DNA from 3 places in the Polaromonas sp. P3_B1 genome. Region 3 is predicted to be linked to each of the others. Evidence: predicted binding sites of a transcription regulator. Region 3 holds the regulator's gene; each other region holds the start of a gene.
The links. Region 3 encodes sigma-54, which starts transcription at its own class of promoters, with help from an activator protein. Its sites were predicted from a motif close to TGGCANGNAANCTGCTTT; they were not measured.
Positions count from the first base shown of each region.

Region 1: the regulator sigma-54 is predicted to act here: its motif matches at 1,223-1,240, upstream of nirB (nitrite reductase large subunit NirB).
Region 2: the regulator sigma-54 is predicted to act here: its motif matches at 1,020-1,037, upstream of glnA (type I glutamate--ammonia ligase).

Region 1 covers NZ_JBFUGK010000040.1:52,547-54,810, forward strand. Annotated here, with positions in the region: gene nirB (nitrite reductase large subunit NirB) at 1-949, opposite strand, end outside; gene AC1DXS_RS20375 (type IV pili methyl-accepting chemotaxis transducer N-terminal domain-containing protein) at 1,340-2,264, shown strand, end outside.
Region 2 covers NZ_JBFUGK010000029.1:48,427-50,690, forward strand. Annotated here, with positions in the region: gene AC1DXS_RS16920 (EI24 domain-containing protein) at 1-25, shown strand, start outside; gene AC1DXS_RS16925 (competence/damage-inducible protein A) at 38-862, shown strand; gene glnA (type I glutamate--ammonia ligase) at 1,092-2,264, shown strand, end outside.
Region 3 covers NZ_JBFUGK010000001.1:140,974-143,237, reverse strand. Annotated here, with positions in the region: gene lptB (LPS export ABC transporter ATP-binding protein) at 1-184, shown strand, start outside; gene AC1DXS_RS00635 (RNA polymerase factor sigma-54) at 372-1,910, shown strand; gene AC1DXS_RS00630 (THUMP domain-containing class I SAM-dependent RNA methyltransferase) at 1,951-2,264, shown strand, end outside.

The DNA.
Region 1 (2,264 bases), on a different contig from region 3:
AGCCCGAGTAGCGGCCTATGCCGAACTGCGCCAGGTGGTTGGCCGCGACCTTGGCCTGCTCAAACAGCGGCGCCACCAGGCCGTAAGCGATGCCGCGGTGCGCCGCGCACTCGCCCACCGAGTAGATACGCGCGTCGGTCACGGTCTGCATGGTGTCGTTGACGACGATGCCCTTGTTGCAGTGCAGGCGCATGGATTCGGCCAACTGGGTGTTGGGGCGTATGCCCACCGCCATGACTACGAGGTCGGTGGCCACTTCGCTGCCGTCCTTGAACTTGATGGACTTCACGCGGCCTTCTTCGTTGCCGGTGAGCTCCTGGGTCTGCGCGCCGATCAGGAACTTCAGGCCGCGGTCTTCCAGCGATTTTTGCAGCAGCTTGCCCGCGACGTCGTCGAGCTGGCGCTCCATCAGCCAGGGCATCACGTGCACCACGGTGACTTCCATGCCGCGCAGCATCAGGCCGTTGGCCGCTTCCAGGCCCAGCAGGCCGCCGCCGATGACGACGGCTTTCTTGTATTTCTCGGAGGCTTCGATCATCGCGTTGGTGTCGGCGATGTCGCGGTAGGCGATCACGCCCTGCAGGTCCTTGCCCGGCACCGGCAGGATGAAGGGGTTGGAGCCGGTGCACATCAGCAGGCGGTCATATTCCTCTTCGGTGCCGTCCTCGGCGCGCACGATGCGTTTGACCCGGTCGACCTCCACCACCTTTTTGCCGGCATGCAGCGTGATGTGGTTGTCCTTGTACCAGTCCCAGGAGTTCAGCACGATCTCGTCCAGCGTCTGCTCCCCGGCCAGCACGGGCGACAGCAGGATGCGGTTGTAGTTGGGATGGGGCTCGGCGCCGAAGACCGTGATGTCGTACAGGTGGGGGGCGACCTTGATCAGCTCTTCCAGTGTGCGCACGCCGGCCATGCCGTTTCCGACCATTACCAGTTTTGATTTTTTCATGGGGCTACTCCAGGGGATTCAATGTGTCCAGGTGCAAACGTCATGCCACGGCCGTGCCGCGCAGGTCGCGCATGCACGCGTCCACGCGGCTTGTCAGAGGGTGCAAGCCGGTCTGGCTTGGCGGAAACAAGGTGAAATTCATGATGCTCTCTCCCGGTCAACAGGGATCCGGGCTGTAGACCCGGTATGAGGCACACCATTACGCACGTCGTTGTGCGCAGGACCCGCAGTGCATTCGCTAAGGTCGGGCGCGTCGTTACGCCCGCGATAGCTGATGCAAAACTTGTGCCATATCATTGGCTGCAAGCTGCGACCTGAATCCGCAGCCGGCGCATGGCGCGCGACTTGCATCCTGCCCAGCCTTATTTCCCTCCCAAGCTATTGATTTGTATGACTTCCGCACTGGTAAACCTGAACGGCCCCGCCGGCGCTCACCCGCTGGTTTCCGACCTTGAGGCGGCCGGTATCCAGGTCTTAGGCGTGGTCCATGAACGCAGCAAACTGGTGCAGGAGGTGCTGCGCCAGGCGCCCGACGTGCTGGTTTGCCACGATGCACTGCCCGATGAGGCCTTGTTCAAGCTCTTGCAGGTGGTGGGCGATACCGCGCCTTGCCCGGTCATGGTGTTCACCAGCGACAGTGATGCGGAAAAAATCACGCGCGCCACCGAAGTGGGTGTGCACGCTTATGTGGTCAACGGCTACAGCCCGCTACGCCTGCGGCCGCTGATCCACCTGGCCCAGGCACGCTTCAAGCGCGAGCAGGCCTTGCACGGTGAGATGCGGGACATCGCCGGCCGGCTTGAAGAGCGCAAGGTGGTGGACCGCGCCAAGGGGATCCTGATGCGCGCCCGCCAGATGTCCGACGACGACGCCTTCCAGATCCTGCGCACCGCCTCCATGCACACCAACCAGCGCCTGGGCCAGGTGTCGCAGCACATCATCCATTCAGCCCGCTTCGCCGAGGACGTCAACCGTTCGGGCCAGTTGCGCATGCTGTCGCAGCGCCTGGTCAAGCTGGCCCTGCTTCGGCTGGCGGGCGTGCAGGCCGGGCGCGTGGCGCAGTTGCTCACGGAATCGGTGCAGCGCATAGACGCCAATATCGCGTCTCTCAGTAAAAGCCTGTCCAAGCCGACTTTTGGCGACTTGCTGGGGCAGGTGAGCGTGACCTGGGCGCGCCTGAAGCCCGCCCTGGAGGAAAGCCGGGCCGCCGGCGAGATGGCGCACCTTGACGAACTCGCCGAACTGCTGCTGCAGGAAGCCGAGCGCATGACCGCGATCCTTGAAAGCGCCGGCGCCATGCCGCCGCTGCAGGTGC
Region 2 (2,264 bases), on a different contig from region 3:
CAAGCCCGATTTACACCTGCCTTGAACCCTCAAAAACATGACCCCTCACTTCGGCCTCATCATCGTTGGCGATGAAATCCTCTCCGGAAAACGCGCCGACAAACACCTGCCCAAAACCATAGAACTGCTGGGCGCGCGCGGCCTGCAACTGGCCTATGCCGACTATGTGGGCGACGATCCGGCGCGCATCACGGCCACGCTGGCGCGCGCCTTTGCGGCGGCCCGCGAGAATGGTGACGTGGTGTTCTCCTGCGGTGGCATTGGCGCCACGCCCGACGACCACACCCGGCAGTGCGCCGCGAAGGCGCTCGGGGCGGAGCTGGCCCTGCATCCCACGGCCAAAGCCTTGATCCTCGAACGCATGGCCGACGTCGCCAAAGAGCAGGGCATCGCGTATGAGCCTGATCGCGACGACAACATCCACCGCCTGAACATGGGGGTGTTTCCAGTGGGCGCGGAAATCATCCCGAACCCGTACAACAAGATTCCGGGCTTTACCTGCCGGGCGGGACAGGGCGCGGTTCATTTCGTTCCGGGCTTCCCAGTGATGGCCTGGCCCATGATCGAATGGGTGCTTGACACGCTTTACGCCCACCTGCACCAAAAGTCGCCTTACACCGAGAAGTCGGTGATCATTTTTGGGTCCATGGAGGCCATGCTCACGCCGCTGATGCTCGCCATTGAGGCGGAACATGCAGGCGTCAAGGTTTTCAGCCTGCCGAGCGTGGACCACCCGGAATACGGCCGCCACATTGAGCTGGGCGTCAAAGGCGCACCTGAAGCGGTCAATCTGGCCTACCCGGCCATGCTCGCCGGCTTGCACAAATTCGACCTGAAGTTTGGCCCCGAATTGGTGCGTTGATTTTTCGCACTAAATCAGTGCAATATAGAGGTGGCACCAAAATAGTGCGATCGCTGTTGCCGAGGTTTTTTCGCTTTTCAGTGTCTATAGCGCCAGAACCGAGGCCAGATAACGGCACAATCCGAGGCTTGGCAGGAAAGCGCACAGCCGGTGGCTTTGGCACAAAAAGTGCATTCAACAGGCCTGAAGACAATTTTTCAACCACCCATCCAGCACACAGGAGATTTTGATGGCAAAGACCGTCGCAGACGTCATGAAAATGGTCAAGGAAAACGAAGTCAAGTTCGTTGACTTCCGTTTCACCGACACCCGGGGCAAAGAGCAGCACGTGACCGTGCCCGTGTCCCACTTTGACGAAGACAAATTCACGTCGGGCCACGCCTTCGACGGATCGTCCATCGCCGGCTGGAAGGGCATCGAGGCTTCGGACATGCAGCTCATGCCTGACCCGAACACCGCCAACATCGACCCCTTCTTCGAAGAAACCACGCTGTTCCTGCAGTGCGTCGTGGTCGAGCCCAGCGACGGCAAGGCCTATGACCGCGACCCGCGCTCCATCGCGCAGCGCGCTGAGGCTTACCTGAAGGCTTCCGGCCTGGGCGACACCGCCTACTTCGGCCCCGAACCCGAATTCTTCATCTTCGACGGCGTGCGCTGGAGCAACGAGCCCGGCAACGTCATGTTCGCCATCGACGAGTACGAAGCTCCCTGGAACAGCGGCAAGCAGCTCGAAGGCGGCAACCGCGGCCACCGTCCCACCGTCAAGGGCGGCTACTTCCCCGTGCCCCCGGTCGACAGCACGCAGGACATGCGCGCCGAAATGGCCCTGATCCTCGAATCGCTGGGCATCCCCGTTGAAGTGTTCCACCACGAAGTGGCTGGCGCAGGCCAGAACGAAATCGGCACCAAGTTCAGCACGCTGGTCCAGCGCGCCGACTGGACGCAGGTCCTGAAGTACGTGGTCTGGAACGTGGCCAACGCCTACGGCAAGACCGCTACCTTCATGCCCAAGCCCTACGCCGGCGACAACGGCTCCGGCATGCACGTGCACCAGTCGATCTGGAAAGACGGCAAGAACCTGTTCGCCGGCGACGGCTATGCGGGCCTGTCCGACTTCGCGCTGCACTACATCGGCGGCATCATCAAGCACGCTCGTGCCCTGAACGCCATCACCAACCCCGGCACCAACAGCTACAAGCGCCTGGTGCCCGGCTTCGAAGCCCCGGTGAAGCTGGCTTACAGCTCGCGTAACCGCTCGGCCTCGATCCGCATCCCGTTCGTGGCGAACCCCAAGGGCCGCCGCATCGAGGCGCGTTTCCCCGATCCATCGGCCAACCCCTACCTGGCCTTCTCGGCCCTGATGATGGCCGGCCTGGACGGCGTGGAAAACAAGATCCATCCG
Region 3 (2,264 bases):
CTTCCTGAAGTCGCGCGGCATCGGCGTGCTGATCACCGACCACAACGTGCGCGAAACGCTGGGCATCTGCGACCACGCCTACATCATCAGCGACGGCCATGTGCTGGCCCAGGGCACGCCGTCCGAGATCGTGAACAACGCCGATGTGCGCCGCGTGTACTTGGGCGAGCACTTCAAGATGTAGAGATGGTTTCCCCCTTGTTGTTCATCGCGCTTAACGTGCGGGCTTCCGAGAGTGCCGTCGCCACATTGACACGCCTGCCATCGTCTTTCAAGCGGGGGCCGTGGAACTGGCTTTGCCAGGCCACAGGCGCCGCCCCCTGTAGGGGGGAGGGTGCTACACGAAGTGAGCATCCAACGGGGGGGAGTCCTTGAAACAAGGCCTCTCGCTCCGCGTCTCGCAGCATCTTGCGCTGACGCCCCAGCTGCAGCAGTCGATACGGCTGCTGCAGCTCTCGACGCTGGAGCTGAGCCAGGAGGTCGAGCAGATGCTCGACGAAAACCCGTTTCTCGAGGTGTCGGACGAAACCGCGGTGCGCGAGGAGTTCGGGCTGGAGCATGTCAACACGCCGGTCAGCCAGGACAGCCGCGAGTTTGAATCGGCTGCGGAATCGACGGCCGGCGGCGGTGCGGAAGACGCAGGTATTTCCACGGCCGCTGAAGCCGAGCCCAGCGCGGAGCCCAAGCTCGAGGAAAGCTGGGAAGGCGACGGCACTGTCGAGACCACGCCCGACGACAGCGAATGGGGCAGTGATGCGCCGGCGCGCAAGAACAACAATGAAGAAAGCGATGCCGAGGCCTCCGACCTGGCGGGCGCCCATGAGTCGCTGCAAGACCATCTGCACCGCCAGTCGCTGGGCCTGCGCCTGTCTGAGGAAGACCGCGCGGCCCTGCATTTCCTGATCGAGTCGCTCAACGATGACGGCTACCTCGAAGACAGCCTGGCCTCGCTCGCGGCCGGCCTCGCCGGCGGCGACCTGGAGCAGGCCGAGGACCTCGAGCAGCGCTTTGCCATGGCGCTCAAGCTGCTGCACCACATGGAGCCGGCCGGCGTGGGTGCGCGCAACCTGGCCGAATGCCTGGGCCTGCAATTGCTCGACTGCAAGGACTGCGAAGAGACCCGCGCCGCCATTGCCGTGTGCAAGCATCCGATGGAACTGCTGGCCAAGCGCGACGTCAAGCGCCTGAGCTACCTGTGCGGCTTCACTGAGGCCGCGATCAAGGGGGCGATCGCGGTGATTGGCAGGCTCGACCCCAAGCCCGGGCGCCGCTTCGTGAACGTGGAGCGCAACCTGGTCGTGCCCGACGTCATCGTCGTGAAGTCGGGCCGTGGCTTCAAGGTCACGCTCAACGGCGACGTGATGCCGCGCCTGCGCGTGCACGACATCTACGCCAACGCCCTCAAGCAGCACAAAGGCCAGGACGGCCAGGCGCTGCAGCAGCGCTTGCAGGAGGCGCGCTGGTTCATCAAGAACATCCAGCAGCGCTTTGACACCATCCTGCGCGTGAGCAGCGCCATCGTCGAGCGGCAGAAAAATTTCTTCACGCACGGCGAACTCGCCATGCGCCCGCTGGTGCTGCGCGAGATCGCCGACGAGCTCGGCCTGCACGAATCCACAATTTCGCGCGTGACCACCGCCAAATACATGGGCACGCCCTTCGGCACCTTCGAACTGAAGTATTTCTTCGGCTCCGCCTTGGGCACCGAAACCGGCGGCAACGCCTCCAGCACGGCGGTGCGCGCGCTGATCAAGCAGTTTGTCTCCTCCGAGAGCACCAAAAAACCGCTCAGCGACAACCAGATTTCCGAGATGCTCAAGGAGCAAGGCATCGAATGCGCGCGCCGCACTGTGGCCAAGTACCGCGAGGCCCTGCGCATCGCGCCGGCTAATTTACGCAAATCACTCTAGCCGCGATCAGGCAGCGCTGCCCCGTCCCTCAAAGTCAGTCATGAACCAACTTCAACTCTTTTTACCCTGCGCCGCGGGTGTCGAAACACTGCTGGCCGCCGAGGTGCAGCGCGTCACCGGCCTCCAGGGCAAGGCCTGGCGCGCCGGCGTGCAGTTGCAGGCCTCCTGGCGCGACGCGCTGCAGCTCAACCTGCACAGCCGGCTGGCGCAGCGCGTGCTCATCGAGCTGCAGCACAACCAGTACCGCAGCGAGCAAGACCTCTACAACGCCGCCGCCAATGTGGCGTGGGAGATCTGGTTCACGCCCCAACAGACCTTCAAGGTAGAAATCACCGCCCAGCACAGCCCGCTGAC